DNA from 2 places in the Salinisphaera sp. T5B8 genome. Region 1 is predicted to be linked to the other one. Evidence: riboswitches for the same ligand, from Rfam matches in the RefSeq annotation. Region 1 holds a riboswitch; the other holds the start of a gene.

Evidence for each region. A riboswitch is a leader RNA that binds a small molecule or an ion and turns the genes downstream of it on or off. The one in region 1 is predicted to bind glycine.
Region 2: linked by a shared signal. The riboswitch ahead of T5B8_RS10170 (D-amino acid dehydrogenase) and the one ahead of gcvT (glycine cleavage system aminomethyltransferase GcvT) in region 1 are both predicted to bind glycine.

Annotation. Positions count from the first base shown of each region.
Region 1 is NZ_APNG01000005.1:101,582-111,560, reverse strand. Features, by position in the region: gene gcvPA (aminomethyl-transferring glycine dehydrogenase subunit GcvPA) at 1-288, opposite strand, end outside; gene gcvH (glycine cleavage system protein GcvH) at 363-758, opposite strand; gene gcvT (glycine cleavage system aminomethyltransferase GcvT) at 830-1,939, opposite strand; glycine riboswitch at 1,994-2,076, opposite strand; glycine riboswitch at 2,094-2,186, opposite strand; gene T5B8_RS06220 (UbiH/UbiF/VisC/COQ6 family ubiquinone biosynthesis hydroxylase) at 2,279-3,484, opposite strand; gene ubiH (2-octaprenyl-6-methoxyphenyl hydroxylase) at 3,481-4,713, opposite strand; gene pepP (Xaa-Pro aminopeptidase) at 4,710-6,059, opposite strand; gene T5B8_RS06205 (UPF0149 family protein) at 6,127-6,684, opposite strand; gene mrtJ (JDVT-CTERM system glutamic-type intramembrane protease MrtJ) at 6,803-7,210, opposite strand; gene T5B8_RS06195 (JDVT-CTERM domain-containing protein) at 7,242-8,471, opposite strand; gene T5B8_RS06190 (post-PEP-CTERM-1 domain-containing protein) at 8,477-8,848, opposite strand; gene argE (acetylornithine deacetylase) at 8,978-9,979, shown strand, end outside.
Region 2 is NZ_APNG01000009.1:153,975-163,953, forward strand. Features, by position in the region: gene T5B8_RS10135 (cold-shock protein) at 1-37, shown strand, start outside; gene T5B8_RS10140 (YaiI/YqxD family protein) at 297-752, shown strand; gene eat (ethanolamine permease) at 768-2,186, opposite strand; gene eutC (ethanolamine ammonia-lyase subunit EutC) at 2,214-3,077, opposite strand; gene T5B8_RS10155 (ethanolamine ammonia-lyase subunit EutB) at 3,074-4,480, opposite strand; gene T5B8_RS10160 (hypothetical protein) at 4,820-5,107, opposite strand; gene T5B8_RS10165 (DEAD/DEAH box helicase) at 5,184-6,995, opposite strand; gene T5B8_RS10170 (D-amino acid dehydrogenase) at 7,069-8,331, opposite strand; glycine riboswitch at 8,492-8,581, opposite strand; gene T5B8_RS10175 (cupin domain-containing protein) at 8,683-9,051, shown strand; gene T5B8_RS10180 (GGDEF domain-containing protein) at 9,076-9,979, opposite strand, start outside.

The sequences.
Region 1 (9,979 bases):
CGTATACGCGCTATAGAATTCGCCGCGCGTGGTCAGCTCCCACACCGCAGCCGGAATATGATGCTCGTAGGCCCCGGCACCGATGAAGCACAGGCCACCCGCATCGCGTGCCGCGCGTTCCTGCATCAACCGGCTGACCGCCTGTTCGCTCGCTCTCGGCGGGATCGAATCCAGGCTGACATCGCGCAGGCGCGGGTCGATCTCGTCGAACAGATCGTCGATCGTGTCCACGCCGATGGTGGCCAGCATCGACTGGATATCGTCTTCGGTATGCGGAATGAAGGGCATGAATCCTCGCAGAACGTAATACGCGGGCACAGCGGCACCGACGCCGGGCAATACCGGCGCCAGTGCGAGCGCCGCTAGTCTTCCTCTTCTTCGACGATGCCTTCGTAGGCATCGGCATCCAGCAGTTTTTCGACTTGTTCGGAATCGGATACCGTCATCTTGAACAACCAGCCTTCGCCGAAGGGATCTTCGTTGACCAGTTCCGGCGAATCCTCGAGCTGTTCGTTGATTTCGGCGATCTCGCCATCGAGCGGGGCATAGATATCCGATGCCGCCTTGACCGATTCGACCACGGCCACGGCATCACCGGCACCGACCTTGGTCCCGGCCTCGGGCAGTTCGACGAACACCAGATCGCCCAGCGACGACTGGGCATAGTCGGTGATACCGACCGTGCAGGTGCCATCGCCGTCGTAATCGATCCATTCGTGGGTCTTGGTATAGGACAGATCCTTGGGTACTTCGCTCATGGGGCTCCCTTGCAGCAGATTCGCGCGGTGCGCGCTATGTTTTGGTGGATAAAGGCTACTGAGAAACGGGCTCAGTCGTCGATACGGCGCTTGCCGTGGCGCACGAAGGGATAGCGCACGATGCGCGCGCGCTGCCACTTGCCGCGCAGACACACCTCGACGCTTTCTTCCCAATCGGCCGGTACCCGCGCGAGCGCGATCGAGCACGACAAGGTGGGTGAATAGCTGCCACTGGTGATTTCGCCTTCGGCTTCTTTTTCGTCGACATCGCTGTCGGCGGCCCGTACCGCGGTTTCGCTGCGCATCACGCCGCGGCCTTCCAGCACCAGCCCGACGAGCTTCTCGCCGACGCCCTCGGCGCGCATGTGCTCGAGCGCCGAACGGCCGACGAAATCCCGTTCTTCGGGCTCGAATGCCACCGTCCAGCCCAGGCCGGATTCCAGCGGCGTGTGGTCCTCGTCCATATCCTGGCCGTAAAGATTCAGCCCGGCTTCCAGGCGCAGGGTGTCGCGCGCGCCCAGGCCGATCGGCGCTACACCCTTGCCGCGTAGCGTTTTCCAGGCATTGACGGCCTCCTCGGCCGGCAACACGAGTTCGAAACCGTCCTCGCCGGTATAGCCGGTGCGCCCGATCGAGCGATCATCCTGGGTCGCGACCCGAAACGGCTTGAGCTTGAGCGCGGCGGCCTTGAAATCGTCGTCGAAGAGCTCGGCGGCAATATCGCGCCCGCGCGGGCCCTGCACCGCGATGATGGCCAGATCCTGGCGGTGATTGATCGCCACGTCGTAGTCGCGCGCCTGGCTGTCGATCCAGGCCAGATCCTTTTCCGTCGTCGCGGCATTGACCACGATGCGATACAGGTTGCCACTCAGGTGATAGACGATGAGATCGTCGATCACCCCACCGCGGGTGTTGAGCATGCAGGTATAAAGCGCGCGGCCGGACTCGTCGATCTTGGCGACGTCATTGGCCAGCAGCCGACGCAGGAATTCGCGTGCCTCGGCGCCGCTGATATCGACCACTGCCATATGCGAGACGTCGAACATGCCCGCGCTTTCGCGCACGGCATTGTGTTCCGAAATCTGGGAGCCGTAGTCGATCGGCATATCCCAGCCGGCGAAGTCCACGAGCTTGGCGCCGTCGGCGACATGCGCGTCGTAAAGCGGGGTTCGTTTGGCCATGACAATCTCTTTGCAGATGAATCAACAGAACACGGGCCGGCCCGGGCTTTCGCCTGCCGCCCCTCTGTCCTGGCACCTGAGAGATTCGCCCCTTCGGTGAGCCGGACTGTCGCCGGCTGCTCTCCAGAGTCGATCAAGCTGGCGTATAAACGCCCGCATGCACGTGGTTCGGGTACCTGAGCGTTTCCGGGCGGAAATTTGCGCCTTCGGTGACGAGCGACTGCCCGTTCTCTCCCACGCGGTTATTGACCGTGCCCTCGACTATACCGGCGACATCGACACAGGCCAAGCGCCAACCGCGAGGCCCCACTTACCTGCAAAATACAGCAGATTTTTCGACTACTGCAGCAACCGCGGGCCGTTGGCGGATAACCCTACGGCGTGATGAATCATGATCTGGCGAATCGGCGCGAGATTAGCCGCGATCCCGATTGCGCTCTGGCGCAGCGTGCGCAGCAACGGATTGGCACTGCCGTAAACGCGTTTGAAGGCATCGGTCGTGCCCAGCATCATCAGATTCTCGGCCATGCGTGCGCGCTGATAGCGGCGCAGATAGGTCATGTCGCCGGCATCGCGATTCGCCGCGCGCCCCGCCTCGAGCGCTTCGACCATGCCCGCCACGTCGAGAAGGCCGAGGTTGACCCCCTGACCTGCCATCGGGTGAACCACATGCGCCGCATCGCCGGCCAGGGCCACACGCGGGCGACAATATTCGCGTGCATGCTGGAGCTTGAGCGGGAACGAGGCACGCTTGTCCATATGCTGGATTTCGCCCAGTACGCCCCCGCTGGCCTCGGTCAGCCGCGCGCAGAATGTGTCGTGGTCGAGTTCAGCCAGCTCTGCGGCCAGTGCATCGTCGGCATGCCAGGCCAGCGAACAGCGACCGTCCGACAGCGGCAAAAACGCCACGGGCCCGGTTTCGGTGAAACGCTGCCAGGCGATATGGCGATGATGACGTTCCGGAGTCACCGTGCCCACGGTACAGCGCTGACCGTAGGGCCAGCCGGTGGTTTCGATACCCGCGGCCGCGCGCACCGGCGAATTCGCACCTTCCGCGCCGACCACCAGGGCCGCGCTCACGACCGTGCCGTCGTCGAGACGTAGGCGCGCGGCATCGCTGTCGATGGCCAGGCTTTCCATCTTGGCCGGACAATAGATATCGACATCGGTCAGCGCCTGCCAGGCGCTGTCGACGATCAGATTGTTCTCGACGATATGCCCGAGTTCCGGCAGACCGACCGCGGTATGTTCCAAGAACAGCTCGCTCGCGCCGCCGGCCTCCCAGACCTTCATGCCGGTAAATGCACAACAGCGGCGGCGCTCGACCGAGGCCCACAGACCAAGATTTTCGAGTACACGACGCGTACCCGGCGCGATGGCCGACACACGCAGTTCGTAGTCTTCACCCAGCTCGAAACGCGAGGGACGCTTGGCTTCCACGAGCGCGACCGAGAAATCGGCACGCGAAAGGGCCACGGCGAGCACGGCGCCCACCATGCCGCCACCGACAATGGCGATATCGTAACGGGGGCTTTGCTTGCTCATGAATTGGCCTCGCGAAGACGTGCCGGCGCCAGGGCCAGACCCATGCTGCGCCGGGCCATATCGTCACGAATCGACGGCAACAGCGACAGGCCGAACAAGCCCGCGCCGCGCGCGTGATCGAGCATGGGAATACGGTTGGAGAACAAACGCACAATCGCGTCGGTGAAATTGGCCACGCGATGCTGGTCGGGTCGGCGGGCCTCGGCCCAGCCGGTGAGCAGATCGGCATCGCCGGGATCGAAATCGGCATCGCCCGCCACGCGCTCGCGCAGCATCGCCGCGAGCAGCAACGCATCGCGAATCGCCAGATTAAAGCCCTGCGCGGCGGCCGGATGTAGCGCATGGCCGGCATTGCCGATCAGCACGGCCCGCTCGACCGCGGCGCGGTCGCACAGCACGCGCGCCAGGGGATAACTGCCACGCGGGCCGGCCAGCTTGAGCGTACCCAGGCGCTGGCCGAATGCCGCTTGCAAAGCGTCGATGAATTCGTCTTCGCTGACCGCGCACATCTGCTCGGCGCGTTCGCTGGGCAACGTCCAAACCGCCGCACAGCTGGCACGGGCACAGGGCAACAGGGCCACCGGGCCGTCCGGGGTGAAGCGTTCGTAGGCAACGCCGCCGTGTGCGCGTTCGGGCTCCACGAACGTCACGATCGCGCGCTGGCGATAATCGTCGGTACGCGCGCCGATACCCAGCGCGCCGCGCACCGAGGATTGCGCGCCATCGGCGCCGACCAGCAGCCGTGTACTCAAGGTGTGAGCCGTACCGTCCGGCCCCGTGCAACGCAATTCGATCCGCTCGCCGTCCGCGTCGCGCTCAAGCGACTCGAAACGCGCCGGCGCGACCACATCGACCTGGTCCATACGCGCCAGGCGTGCACGCAATACCTCGATCATGGTGACGTTGTGCAGCACATAGCCCAGGGCCGACAGATCGTAATCCGCGGCATTCACGCGCACGCTGCCGAAGCGGCCCTGCTGGGATACATGCAAGCGCTTGATCGGGGCGGCGTCGTGAGCCATATCGGCCCACAGATCCAGCTCTTCGAACATCGCCCGGGTGCCGGCCGCGATCGCGGTGGTACGGGCTTTCATGTTCTCGTCGGCCGGGGCATCGAAGGCCACCGCTTCGACCAAGGCAATCTTCAGGCCGGTATCGGCCAACGCGCAGGCGAATGTCGCCCCGGCCAGCCCGCCGCCGACCACGGCGATATCGTAGTCGCGGCTCACGGGGTTTCGCTCCGATAGGGTTTGGCCATGAGTGCCTCGATCTCGTCGGCGTCCTTGGGCACATCGGCCGTGAGCACGTCACAGCCGGTTTCGGTAATCACGATATCGTCCTCGATGCGAATGCCGATATTGGCAAACCGCGAGGTGGGGTTGTCATCGGCGCGGACATACAGCCCAGGTTCGACGGTCAACACCATGCCCGGTTCGAGCGCTCGCCATTCGCCATCGATTTTATAATCGCCCACATCGTGTACGTCCATGCCCAGCCAATGGCTGGTGCCGTGCATGAAATAGGCGCGATAGCTTTCCTCGGCGATGGCGTCGTCCACGCTGCCCGCGAGCAAGCCCACCTCGATCAGCCCGGCCACGAGTACATGCAGCGCGGCCTGATGGACCGCATTCATCGGCGCGCCCGGCCTGGCGGCCTCGATCGCCGCCCGGTTGGCCGCAAGCACGATGTCGTAGAGCTCGCGCTGCGCCTCGGAGAAGCGCCCGTTGACCGGAAAGGTGCGGGTGATATCGCCCGCATAGCCGCGATATTCCGCGCCTGCGTCGATGAGCACCAGATCGCCATCGGCCATGGGCGCGCTGTTTTCGATGTAGTGCAGCACACAGGCGTTTTCGCCGGCGCCGACGATCGTGGGATAGGCCCAGTGCATGCCATCGCTTTCGAAGGTGTAATGCAGCACGGCGGCCAGCTGATACTCATACATGCCGGGACGTACCGCCTGCATGGCGGCACTATGCGCCCGCGCGGAGGTCGCGGCGGCCTGACGCATGAGCGCGACCTCCGCGGCCGATTTGCGCAAGCGCATCTCGTGAAGTACTGGCTCGAGCACAGCCAGCTCACAAGGCGGCACGCCGCCGCGGCCCTGGCTGCGTAGCGCCGACAGGTGATCGAGCACGCTCTGTTCGAATTCCGGATGCGTACCGAGGGTGAGATAGAGCTTTCGGCGGCCGTCGAGCAAACGGTCGATCCAGTCCTCGAATTCATCGATGGCGAAGGCGCGATCGGCGCCGTAATCGGCCATCGCGCCCTCCGGGCCGGCGCGCCGGCCAATCCAGACTTCCTGCTCGGCATTGCGCGCGCGGCAGAACAGCAGGTAGTCGCCGGCGTCGAAACCCGGCGCGATCACGGCAATGGCCTCCGGCTCGAGAAAGCCGGTCAGATACCGGAAGTCGCTGTTCGGCCGGTAGGGGTAATCGACATCGTTATTGCGATTGCGCTCGGGCGTGGCAGCAATCATCGCCACACCATCGCTACCCACAATCTCCGCCAGGCGTGCGCGGCGCGCGGCATGGAGCGCCGGATCGTCGCGATGCTGCAGCTGTGATTGATCTCTCATCCGGTCCCTCATCAAAGCCTTGTCACGAAAACAGCCTGGCCCGGGCGCTGCGCTTACCCGCGCACCCTTAATGCAGCGATTCGCGCCGCGTGGGGCCTTCGCGCTTGGGCTGAAGTTCGAGAAATACCATCTGCACGCCCACCCGCACGTATTCCACCAGCTCGGCGTAGTCCGCCTCGGCGGATTCGTGGTCGGCATCTTCGGCGGTCAGCCCCGCACGCGAAAGTTCGGTGAGGTCGTTGACCACCTCACGCACCTCGCCCGAGAGGCTGTTGATCTCGAAACTGCCGTCCGCGCTCAGGCCATAGAGAAAGCCGGCACACCAGCGCGCCAACGCCTGCACGCGGCGCTCGAGATCGACATCGTCGCCCGGCAATAAGGGCGTGAAACTCAGATCGGGATCGAACAGACCTTCCAGCGTCATTTCGCGCAGCGCGGCGAGCGCGCCTTCGATCTTGTCGTTCTTGACGTCCTCGACCGCGCGCGTGGCGCTGATTTCGTTATCGATACATAACATGCCGGTGAGCGTGCCGTGCACCTCACCGGGCGTCTGTACCGATTCGGCCTGGGTCAGGCCCACCTGCAGGGCGTCGAAGATACTGTTCTGACTCGTGCCTTGGCTCATATCGCGCAACTCGTTTGCAATACGCCATGGTAGCAAAGCCGCGTATTGACCCAGCGCACAAGCGCGCCTGCGCGAGTGTGCTTGGCGGGTTAACGCCTGGGTCGCGCGCCTTAAGCGGTCAGGCGCTATGCAGCCCCAGGCAGCAGAAATAGACGAGGTTATAAAAGGCGTGCACGCTCACCGGCGACCACAGCCGCGCATGGCGTTCCCAGAGCACGCCGAACACAAGGGCAGGACAAAAGGTGGCCAGCGCCCAGGCTGGCGGATGGGCGAGCAGATGCGCGCCAGCAAACAGCGCGGCAGTCAGCAGGTTGGCCGCGCTCAGCGCCCCCCAACGGGCGCGGCTACGCGTACGCAGCCAATCGTGCACACCCAGCCGGAACACGATCTCTTCGAGCCAAGGCAGTACCAGTACGGCCATGACAAAAACCTGGGTGCCCGGCCAGCGCAACGCGAATTGCGCGGGCGTCACCAGCGTGATCAGCCAGAGCGCGGGCACGACGGCGACAAGCGCCGCCGCATACACCGGGTCGCGCCCGGGCGATCGCGTTGCCGGCTCAGACGAGCCGACGACGGCGACACACCCCGAACGCGCCCATCGCGAGCAGCAAGGCCCAGAGCGGGTCGAAACGACCTTCGCCCGTCAATGTACAGCCGCCACCGCTACCACCATCATCGCCACCGCCCGAACTCGCGGAACCGCCGCCGGCCGGCTCGCTGACCGGCTCGCTCGGCGCTTCCTCGGTGGGCTCTTGCGGATCGGCGATGGCCTGATCGGCCTCGTCGGGGCAACGCGCGCCGTTGGCCAGCGTCCAGCCGATATCCTCCAGCACGCAGGTGGTCAGACCGATGCCATTGGCGACATCGTCGTTACCGGTGGCAAAGGGTTCCATGATCTGGTCCGGATCGAGCGATATATCCCAATGCGAGATCGAACTGCCGGGTCTCACCGTCGACGGTGCATAGAGCATTACCCGGCCTTCGTTGAGGCCATCGGTGAGAATGCTGGCGGCGCGGCTACCGGTATTGATATCGCTCCAGACCACGTTCGGGCCGTTGGTCAGCGATTCGGCGCGCTGTTCGTCGTTCAGCTCGGTCCACAGTGGATCGCCGGCAAAGGACAGATCCTGGATCAGGCTGCTGTAGATATCCGGAAACCTGGCGGTGCCACCGCTAACCTGCGGAAACTGGCCGGCTTGCGATTCGGCGCTGTCGGTCAGTGCCACCAGCGATACGAACCCCACGCCATGGGTGAGTTCGTGCTCGACGGTACTCACGAAACTCGGACGGCCGGCCGGCGTGGCGCCGTCGGTGCCGTAATACCAGCGCGTCCCGCCCAGACAATCGGTGCCCTCGTCGAGATTGGGATTGAAGGTTGCCCGAATATCGTTGTCGGTATCGGCCACACGCGCACCGAGCAGGGCATTGGCCAGCGGCAGCGGATAGAACACATCGCGCCGAGCGCGCGAGGCCTGGGTGAAATTGGCGACATAGCTGATTGGCCCGGCCGCGCCCAGGGTCGCGCTGTTGCGCTCGCAGGTCAGCGCGGCGTTAAAGCCCGCGACGATGCGAATCGGCACGCTGCTGTCGATACGACTGCCGAGAATATCAGCCGCGTACTCGAAAGCGATCCGTCGCTGAGCGCCCAGCGTCAGCCCGGTGTTGCCGCCTTCCGGAGCGACCGGGGTGGGATCATTGAACCCGCTGTCGGCGTCATCGCTGACCACGAGCACCATATCCGCGGCCTGAGCTGTACCGAACAACAGCGCGAGGCTGATGCTCGCCATACCGACTAACGATTGTGCGCCGCGCATAGGGCCCCCGTGTCGTCGCTGGCCTCGTCGTGGTCGACATGACCCATATGCAGGCTGCCATCGGGGCAGCGCACCGCGCGCGTCATCGGCGCGGATTCGAAGCTGGGTGTGAGCATTTGCGCGCCTTCGCTGTTCTTCCAGGCTTTCGGCGCCGCGATACTTGCCTTCTGGCCGGCCTCACCCGGGTTCGTGCCTTCGGCCTTCTCTGCCGGGGGCGCGACGATTTCACCGGTTTCCGGATCGATAAAGATTTTCTGCTCGGCGGCAAAGACCGCGCCGGTCGCGGCCACACTGGCGGCCAGCGTTAACGCCAGCGCAGTTATTTTCGAAAATCGCATCGGCTTGTTCATATACCTGTTCCTCATCCGGGGCGCCAACGTGTTTTACGCGGCTGACCATGATCGGGTTTTGGCACCCGGTATATCATGGCTATTCCGATACCCGGCAAGCCGGGCCGACCTCGACGCTCGCTATCGCATATGACAACACTGGACTGGCAAGACACCCTCGAAACCCTGATCCGTCATCGCACCATCAGTAGCGGCGATCCGGCATGGGACTGCGGCAACCGTGTCGCCGTCGAGGAGCTCGCCGATCGACTCGAACAGGCCGGTTTCGATTGCCGTGTAATGCCGATGCCCGAGCGCGACGACAAGGTCAACCTGATCGCGCGCCTGGGCCCGGCCGAGCAGGCCAGCGAAAACGGGCTGGTGTTCGCAGGTCATATCGATACCGTGCCTTTCGACGATAACGGCTGGGAAACCGATCCCTTTAGCCTCACCGAACGCGACGGCAAGCTCTACGGTCTGGGCAGTTGCGACATGAAGGGTTTCATCGCGATCGCTGCGGCCGTGGCCAGCGAATACGCGGCGCGCGATCTCGCCGCGCCCGTCAGCCTGCTGGTATCGGCCGACGAGGAATGCGGCATGGACGGCGCCCGTACCCTGCTCGATGCCCACCGTGAACACGGGCAGCGCCCGGGGCGCTACTGCGTGATCGGCGAACCGACCAATCTGGTGCCTATTCGCCAGCACAAGGGCATTTTCATGGAAACGCTGGAGGTTCACGGCGCTTCCGGGCATTCAAGCAACCCGGCCCTGGGCGCGAACGCCATCGAGGGCATGTATCGCGCGCTGAGCGCCATTCGCGAACTGCGCGATGAACTGACCGAGCGCCAGCGTATCGCCGGTTTTCCCGTACCCCATGCCACGCTCAACCTGGGCGCGATTTCCGGCGGCGACAACGCCAACCGTATCCCCGCGCGCTGTCGGCTGGATATCGATCTGCGGTTTCTGCCCGGCATGACCGCCGAGCAGCTGCGCACCGAGCTACGCGAGCGCGTTGCGGCCGCGCTCGCGGACAGCGATTGTCGGGTGACATTCCGCGAGCTGTTCACCGGCACACCGGCCTTCGAAACGGCGGGCGATTCGCCGATCGTCAGCGCCTGCGAGGAGTTGTCCGGCCACGGCGCAGCGGCCGTC
Region 2 (9,979 bases), on a different contig from region 1:
GAAAGGACCGTGCGCCAACAAGGTGGTCGCGGTCTAAAAATACGGCACCCTGTACGGATCAGCTAGCCTCGACCCAAGCCGCTGGACAGCGGACGAGGTCAAAGGCGAACTGAACTGATACAGCGCCGGATCGGTCCTTTTGGACCGAAACCGTCATATCGGATAGCCACTACGTCGATACCGAATCATCGGTTTTTGCGTGGAGGCTGTCCGATTTGTCGTTTAGGGCTTGGCACTTACAGCGATATTCCTCTGCCCGTGTGCATTGCCCTGCCAACAGCCCGTCGCCTATGTCAATGAATATATGGGTCGATGCAGACGCCTGTCCGGTCGTGATCAAGGACATGCTGTTTCGCGCCAGCCGGCGTACAGGTGTCATGGTGACGCTGGTGGCCAACCAACCCATCCGCGTGCCGCGATCCCCGACGATTACGACCTTGCAAGTGGGCGCCGGCTTCGACGTTGCGGATAACGAAATCGTCAAACGGGTCGCGCCGGGTGATCTCGTGATCACCGCGGACATACCCCTGGCCGCCGAGGTCATCGAAAAACAGGCGATCGCACTCGACCCGCGTGGCGAACTCTATACGCGCGACAATATTCGGGCGCGCTTGACCGTACGCGACTTCATGGACGGTCTGCGCGGCGCCGGTGTCGATACCGGCGGCCCGCCGCCCTTCAGCCAGAACGACCGCCACGCGTTCGCCAAGCAGCTCGATCGCCTGCTCGCGCGCGAGCGTAAACGCTACTAGAACGGGGCGTACTACTCAGCCGCCCGACTCGTGTTCGTCCAGATCGGACTCGGCCTGAGCCAGTAATGCGAACTCCTCTTCGGCCGTGCGCGCGACCAGATGATGCCGGCTGAATACGAAGAAGTACGCCGCGCCGAGCACGAACAGCACGATCGTGTAACCGAAGGCCCGCGGATCGAAGGCATAGACACCGGTGAGCGCGATCAGCGACAGCATCAACGCAATGCCCGAGGTCACCATGCCACCCGGGGTACGGTAAGGACGCTCCAGATCCGGCTGCTTGACCCGTAATAGGATGTGGCTGAGCGCCATGAGGGCATACGACAGTGTCGCGCCCACCACCGCCATGCCGAGGATCAGATCACCCGCGCCACTCAAGGAAACAATGAAACCGAGCACGCCCGGCACCACGAGCGCCCACGTTGGCGCCTTGCGACGGCTGGTCAGCGACATGAACTTGGGCAGATAGCCAGCGCGCGAGAGCGCAAAGACGAGTCGGCTATAGCCGTAGATAATCGAAAAGAACGAGGCGATGAGCCCGGCCAGACCAAGCACGTTCACCACGGTGGCCAGCGTCTGGCTGCCGGTATCCTTGAGCGCGGTCACCAGTGGCACACCGCTATCGCCAATCGCCTTCGCGCCCGCCGCACCCGCGAGCAGAACCACCACCAGCACCGCCGTACCCAGCAGAAAGATCATCGCCCCGATAATGCCCTTGGGCACGTCGCGGGCCGGGTTTTTGGCTTCCTCGGCCGCCAGGGGCACGCCTTCGACGGCTAAAAACAGCCACATCCCGAACGGCAACGCGGCCCAGATACCGTAGAACCCCAACGGCAGGAACGTGGATGCGCCCAGCGCGTCCGTGGGCTCGATATCGAACAGGTTGGCGACGTCGAAATCACCAATCAACGCCACCGCGGTCGCCAGGATCGCAAACACCGCCAAGCCGCTGATTACCATCATCACCTTCAGCGCTTCGCCCACCCCGGCGAGATGAATGCCGATGAACAGCGCATAAAACACGGCATAGACGATCGGGCCGTTGAAGCCGAGCAGTTCTTCGACCGCCGCGCCGATGAATATCACGATCGCCGCCGGCGCCAGCGCGTATTCGATGAGTACCGCCAGACCGGTGAGATAACCGCCGGCAGGCCCCATGGCCTGGCGCGCGAAGCTATAGCCGCCACCGGCGGCCGGAATCGCTGCCGACATCTCGGCGAGGGCGAGCACCAGCGTGAAATACATGATCGCCATCAATATCGCAGCGATTGCGAATCCGCCCCAGCCGGCCTCGGCAATCCCGAAGTTCCAGCCGGCAAAATCGCCGGAGATGACGTAGGAAACACCCAGACCAGCCAACAACAACCAGCCGGCCGTACCACGTTTGAGCTGGCGCTTGGCCAGATAGTCCTCGTTTACCGTCGAGCCTGCCATGACGTCACCCCCAAGGTGAGAAAAAAATCAGGAAGTCAGGAAATTGCCCGTCTCGTTCTTGTCGTGATCGATGACGTCGTCTTCGCTACGGTCCTTGAGCTTCACCCCGGAGAGCTCGAGCCGCCGGGCCTCATTCAGCAAATAACGCGCACGCGCCGCAGCGGCATCGATTTTCAGCCCTTCGGGACGCACGTTGGAAATACAGTTGCGCTGGGCGTCGGAGACACCCCGCTTGGGCGCCCAGGTCAGATACAAGCCCAGACTGTCGGGCGAGCTCAGGCCCGGACGCTCGCCAATCAACACCAGCACCGCATTGGCGTTGAGTGCTTCGCCTACTTCATCGCCGATGGCGACCCGGCCCTGCTCGACCACGGTCAGCGGCGCCTGCCGCCAATCGTTATCGTCGGCATCCAGCTCGCGGGTGAGTGCCGCGAGGAAATTCACGGCATGGGCCCCGATCGCACGCGCCGACAGGCCATCGACGATCACCAGCGCGAGGTCGAAGGGTGAATCCTCGGCGTCGGCCGTGTCGTCGAGCCGCTTGCGCGAGTCCTCATCCAGCCGCCGACCCAGATCCGGGCGTTGCAGATACTCGGTGCGATCGCTAGCCTGGCTGTGTAGCCGAAGCGGCGCGTCGATTTCGAGCGTGTCGGTAAGCTGCTCGCTAAGCGCGGCCACATCCAGCGGCCAATGGACGGCGTCCTTGGCCTGCGCATGGGCGAGCTGGAATTCGAGCATGCGCTGAGTGGGCAGGCTGATGCCGGCGCGCCCGAGACCGATACGGGCATCGGTGAATGCACGTAGCCCCTGCCAGGGGTTATCGACCACGCCGATGTCGTCGCCTGCCGCGGCTGACCTGTCGGCCGGTGTCGACGGCTTGCGATCGCTCATGAGCCGGTCTCCGGCAGCCGCTCCAGCGAACGCGCGAACGACTGAGGCAAGCGCTCGGACAGGCGATGCGAATCGCCGTCGCGCACGATTTCCATGTGTTTGAGCCAGGCCTCGAACTCGGGCGCGGGTTTGAGGCCGAGCGCGCGGCGTACATAGAGCGCATCGTGGAACGAGGTGGTCTGATAATTGAGCATGATGTCGTCGGAGCCGGGAATACCCATCACGAAATTGCAGCCGGCCACGCCCAGCAGCGTGAGCAGGTTGTCCATATCGTTCTGGTCGGCTTCGGCATGGTTGGTGTAGCACACGTCGCAGCCCATCGGCACACCCAGCAACTTGCCGCAGAAATGATCTTCCAGGCCCGCGCGAATGATTTCCTTGCCGTCGAACAGATATTCCGGACCGATGAAACCGACCACGGTATTGACCAGTAACGGCTTGAACTCGCGCGCCACGGCATAGGCACGCGCCTCGCAGGTCTGCTGGTCGAGGCCGTGGTGGGCATCCGCCGACAGCGAACTGCCCTGCCCGGTTTCGAAATACATGACGTTATCGCCCACGCTGCCGCGATTGAGCGACAGCGCCGCATCGCGCGCCTCGGCCAGTTCAGCCAGGCCGAAACCAAAGCCGCGATTGGTGGCTTCGGTGCCACCGATCGACTGAAATACCAGATCCACCGGCGCGCCCTGCTCGATCGCTTCCAGCGTGTTCGTGACATGGGTGAGCACGCACGACTGGGTGGGAATTTCGTATTTGCGGATCACCGCATCGAGCATGTGCAACAGCTTGACCGACTGGGCGACGTTATCCGTGGCCGGGTTGATACCAATCACAGCATCGCCGTTGCCATAGAGCAGCCCATCGAAAATACTGGCCGCGATCCCGGTCAGATCATCGGTGGGATGATTCGGCTGCAGGCGAGTCGACAAATGCCCCGCCAGGCCGATGGTGTTGCGAAACGCACTGCGCACCCGGCACTTGCGTGCGACCAGAATCAAGTCCTGGTTGCGCATGATCTTGCTCACGGCCGCCGCCATTTCCGGCGTAATCCCCGGTCGTAGGGCGTCGAGCACCTCGGGCGTGGCCTCGTCGCTGAGCAGCCAGTTGCGAAAATCGCCTACCGTAAAGCTCGAAATCGTTTCGAACGCCTGACGATCGTGGCGATCAACGATCAACCGCGTGATTTCGTCCTCCTCGTAGGGCACCAGCAGGTCTTCGAGAAACGTCGCCAACGGCAGATCCGCCAGCGCCATCTGGGCGACGACCCGCTGTTCGGCCGATTCCGCGATAACACCCGCCAGCCGATCGCCCGATCGCGCCGGCGTTGCCTTAGCCATGAGCTCGGCCAGGCTGTCGAAGCGATAGGTTCGCTCACCCAGGGTATAGCGATAGTTGCCACTCATCTCGCTCGCACCTCCGTCGTCGCGTAAGCGACGCCATGCGGTTGCCGACGGCGCTCAGCATGTATCAGCCCGTACCGGGCTCGGGCTCGCGATTTGAATATGACACAGGCCATGGCCCGTGCACAGCAAGATACATTCCAGCTTTGAGGCAAGCTCTGCACAACCTCTCGCCCTGACCTGCCAACAAGGCAGGCGCCGCACTTGGCTGCTTTGGCGCACACGCATGTAAGGCCGCGAACGCGATCCGCGAGCGGTTATTCAGCGCTTGCTTAAGCGAACATCGCCTTCAATCAACGCACTGTAATCGTGCGGTGACCGCGGCACAGCGCGCGTCTGTCGTCAGTGGCGGCTACGACCGGCGCCGGCGCTTTGCATCTGTTCGCTGGCCTGCTCGCGCAGGCTGCCCACTTCCTTGAGGGTGCGCACGACCGCATCGATGCGCGCCTGCGGCCATTGCCGCACGTAGTCCGGCACGGCGCCGCCACTGGCTTTCATATCGCGGTCGACGGCCAGTGCATCCGGCAGGTGTCGTTCAAAGCGCTCGATATCGGGCAGCACCTGCACGAGTTCCTCGCGCGGCAGTGCGATACCGCCGATATCGATATGCGTGGGGGTATTCGAACTCATGAGTCTGTGCCCTCGGGTCGCCGCAACTGCGAATCACCCTGCGGGCTATGTCGAATCTTTCAAGCGCGCCGCTATGTCAGTCGCCTGTCGGCTTGGCGCGACGCTTGCCCGGTTTTGCCTTGGCCGCCTTGGCTTTGGTCTTGCCCGCTTTCTTCGCCCTGGGTTTGGATTTGGGTTTGGGTTTGCGGCGCCCGGCGGGCGGGGCCGGCGGCGCGTCGTGCGCACGCGTGATCGCGAGCTGGCGCCCGGCGACCCACACCGTCTTGAGATGGGCGAAGATATCCTCGGGCATGCCCTTGGGCAGATCGACCAGGCTGAAGTCGTCGCGGATATCGATACGCCCGATATGGGCGCTATCCACACCGGCCTCGTTGGCGATCGCGCCGACGATATTGCGCGGCTCCACACCGTGGCTGCGTCCGACCTCGATACGAAAGGTTTCCAGATCGCCATCGCCGAAGGATTGCTGGCGCGACGCACCCTTGTTCGCACTCTTGGGGGTCTGCGCTCCCATATCGCGCGGGCCTGCACCACGATCGGGCTTGCCGGGCTTGAGCATGAGCGGCTCGTCGCCCTGGGCGAGATACGCCAGCGCGGCGGCCAGTTCTTCGGGGTCGACATTGTGCTCGCCGCGGTATTCGTCGAGCAGTTCGCGAAACGGCGCCAGGTTGCCTTCGGCCAGCGTGACCGAAATACGTTGCTTGAAACGGGTGATGCGTTGTTCGTTGACCTCGGCGATGCTGGGCAGGTCCATCGGCTCGATGGCCTGACGCGTGGCTCGCTCAATCGCCTTGAACAGGCGTTTTTCGCGCATGGTCACGAACAGGATGGCATCACCTTCGCGCCCGGCCCGGCCCGTGCGCCCGATACGATGCACATAGGCCTCGGTATCGTGCGGAATATCGAAATTGATCACATGGCTGATGCGTTCCACATCCAGCCCGCGCGCGGCCACGTCGGTGGCTACGATGATATCCAGCTGGCCGTTCTTGAGCTTGGCGACCGTGCGCTCGCGCTGGTTCTGGGCGATATCGCCGTTGAGCGCCGCGCAGGCATAACCGCGGGCCGACAGCCGCTCGGCGAGCTCATCGGTGGATTTCTTGGTACGCGCGAATACGATCATCGCGTCGAAGGGCTCGGCTTCGAGCAGACGCGTGAGTGCGTCGAGTTTGCTGGTGCCGCCACCCACGATCCAGTAACGCTGGCGGATGTTGACCGCCGTCGTGGTCTTGGCCTGGATGGTGATTTCCTGCGGCTCGCGCAGGTGCGTCTTGGCGATACGCCGGATCGCACTCGGCATGGTGGCCGAAAATAGTGCGACCTGGCGCTCGGCCGGGGTCTGTTCGAAGATCCATTCCACGTCTTCGATAAAGCCCATGCGCAGCATTTCATCGGCTTCGTCGAGCACCATCCAGTCGAGCGCGTCGAGCTTGAGCGTACCGCGCTTGAGATGATCCATCACCCGACCCGGCGTGCCTACCACCACATGCACGCCGCGCTTGAGCGCAGCCAGCTGTGGGCCATAGCCCTGGCCACCATAGATCGGCAGCACATGAAAACCCGGGATATGCGCGGCATAGCGCTGAAAGGCCTCGGCCACCTGGATGGTGAGCTCACGCGTGGGCGTGAGTACCAGCGCCTGCGGTGCCTTGCCGGCCCGCCCGGTCAGCCCGGAGAGAATGGGCAGCGCGAAGGCCGCCGTCTTGCCGGTGCCGGTCTGAGCCTGGCCCAGCACGTCCTTGCCGGCCAGCAACGGCGGAATGGTCGCCGCCTGAATGGGCGACGGCGTCTCGTAGCCGACATCGGCGAGGGCCGCCATGACGGCATCGGAGAGCGCCAGATCGCTGAAGGCGACCTGGGCGGATTCGTTTTCATTAGGGGTGGACATGCACAGCCTGGCAGGCACGGGCGCTCAGCTGCGCCCGAAAAAACACTGCGCCGGAATGGCGCGGACGCTCATTCTACCCGTTATTCACAGTCGTCGGTCCCCGTTTTTCCGACGCGGTATCGTCGATGATGGCGGCAACGGAGTCCGCGGTCAGCGCCGACAGCGTCCAGCCCAAATGGCCGTGCCCGGTGTTGTAGAACACGTTCGGCGCCTTTCCGCCGCCCACGCGCGGCATCATGTTCGGCATCATCGGGCGCAGACCGGCCCAGGGGATGACCTGGCGCGTTTTCACGTCGGGAAAGCACTGCTTGACCCAATCCACCAGCGGCTCGATCCGATCCGCCCGGATATCGCGGTTGAACCCGTTGAACTCGGCGGTGCCGGCCACGCGCAGACGATCTGCGCCCAGGCGCGCACACACGAGCTTGGTTTCATCGTCGAGCAGACTGACTTCGGGCGCGGCCTGTTGCGAGGCCTCGTCTTCCAGATCGACGGTAATCGAATAGCCCTTGACCGGATACACGTTCACGCGATCGCCCAGCTGCGCAGCAATGTCGCGGCTGCCGGTACCCGCACACACCACCACGCCGTCGAACTCGAGCGTGACCCGGTCCTCGGGCGTGTCGTTGTCGCAGGCCGCGATGGTGACCTGCTGCCCATCGGATTGAACGCTTTCGACACTGTGGTTGTAGTGAAAGCGTACGCCCTGTGCCTGTGCGGCCCGCGCCAGGCCCTGGGTGAATTTGTGAATATCGCCGCTGGAATCGCTTTCGGTAAAGAAGCCGCCGTAATACTCGCCCGCCAGCGCGGGTTCGATCGCCCGCATTTCTTCCGGGGTGACCGGCTGGCGCTCCAGGCCGCCTTCGGCGAGCAGGCGCGACACCTTCTCGGCATGGCGATAGCCGGCGCGATTGCGATAGATATGCAGAATGCCCTTGCGCTTGACATCGAAATCGATGTTCTCGCGCTCGGCCCAGGAAAACAGAAACTCACGCGCCTCGATCGCCATGCGCGCGGTTTCGGTGGTGTTGCGGCCGTACTGCGGGATCGCGGCGATGAACTCCAGAAACCACGACAATTTGTGCCAGGACGGTTTCGGGTTGACCAGCAACGGGGCATCGTTGCGAAACATCCACTTCATGCCCTTGAAGACCATGGGCCAGTGGTTCCAGACCTCGGCGTTGGAAGCAGAAAGCTGACCGCCATTGGCGAAGGAGGTCTCCATCGCCGCATAGCGATTGCGGTCGAACAGCGTGACCTCGTAACCGCGCTGAACGAGTGCGTAGGCCGTGGTGACCCCGGTGATGCCCCCGCCGATAATTGCAATATGATTCATGAGCGTCTATCCGATAGCGTCGTGCGTGAAAACCTGCCGCGTGGCAGGCGCCGCCCCTTCCGTCACTGAACCTGAGAGATTCACCCGCGCGTCGATGGCCCGCGGGCTTGCTCCTTCGGTGCACGCCGGCCGGTTACGGCTGCGCGACTCTTCGGATATGGGCGCGATAACGGTCCCTGATGCCTGAGAGTTTCCGGGGCGGTTGCTCCTTCGGCGCCGGCTTTACGCCGGTCTCTCCCGCTATTGCGTGAATGTATGAATAGGTGTCGAATCCGGTATCGGCACGCCAACGCCCAGCCTCTGTGCGTGATCGATGCCGATGTTTTGTCCAAGATACCATGAGCAATCGCCATGCCAATACCGTCGACCCTGCGCCGCGCCCGCGATACGGTCGAATTCGAAACCGCCGAGCGCTGCGCGATACGCGAAATCTCCAATACGCCGGATGATCCGGCCCTCTCCATCGCCCGGGCCCGGGTGGCGCCCGGCGTGACCACGGCCTGGCATCGTCTGCGAGACACCGCCGAACGCTATCTGATCGTTTCCGGCCAGGGCGTGGTGGAAGTCGGCGAGCGCCTGCGCGAAACCGTGGCGGCCGGCGACGTGGTGTCGATCGCGCCGGACACCGCCCAGCGGATTCACAACAACGGCGATTGCGATCTGATCTTCTATGCCATCTGTACGCCGCGTTTTACGCCAGACTGCTACGAAGCACTCTAGCGCGCCCACCGCGTGAGTACTGATTCAGCCGACCACCCGATTGCGGCCTTCGGCCTTGGCTTGATAGAGGCGCCGATCGGCCTTTGCGAACAGGCTTCTGAAGTCCATGCCATCGCGCCCGAGTTCGGCAATGCCGATACTGGCTGATAACGGAATATCCTTGCCGCGATAGCGAAACGGCCGGTCATGAACCAGATCGCACAGGTCCTGGGCGATCTGTCGGGCGTGCGCGATATCCGCCCCCGATAACAGGATGCCGAATTCCTCGCCGCCAAGACGGCCCGCGATATCGGTCTGGCGAATACGGCTGGCAAGCAGCTCTGCCACGAAACATAGCGCCATATCACCCGCGTCGTGGCCGTAGTCGTCGTTGACGCGCTTGAAATGGTCGAGATCGACGACGAGCATCGCCAGCGGTATTTTCTGGCGCAGATAGCGCTGGCGCTCGCGCGCGAACACATCACGAAAACGCGAGCGGTTAGCCAGCCCGGTCAAAGGATCGGCCAGCGCCAATGCACGCAGTTCGGACTCCGTCTTTTCGCGACTGGCCTCGTAGATATACGAAAACCCGAGCGTGGAGGCGGTACACAGCACGATATTGACGACGCTCAGATAACCCGGCCAGCCATCCCACAAGCCGTAACGATAGACAAAGATTCCCCCGGCGCAGCTGATAAACAGCAACGCCACCCAGAGCCCCTGCCATCGGCCCAACAGCAGATGCGACAGTAGCGGTACCAGAAAAACCCATACGAAAACCGCGATGCCGTTCTGCTTGGCCAGCAGCGAAAGCATCATGACAAAGAAAAACGGCACCACGAAGATCAGGTTGTTGATCGGTGCGCGGCCGGTTTCGTGGATCACATAAAGCAGCAACGCGGCATAGGCCACCAGGCACAGTTCGGCCACGGCCAACCAGCGCGCATCC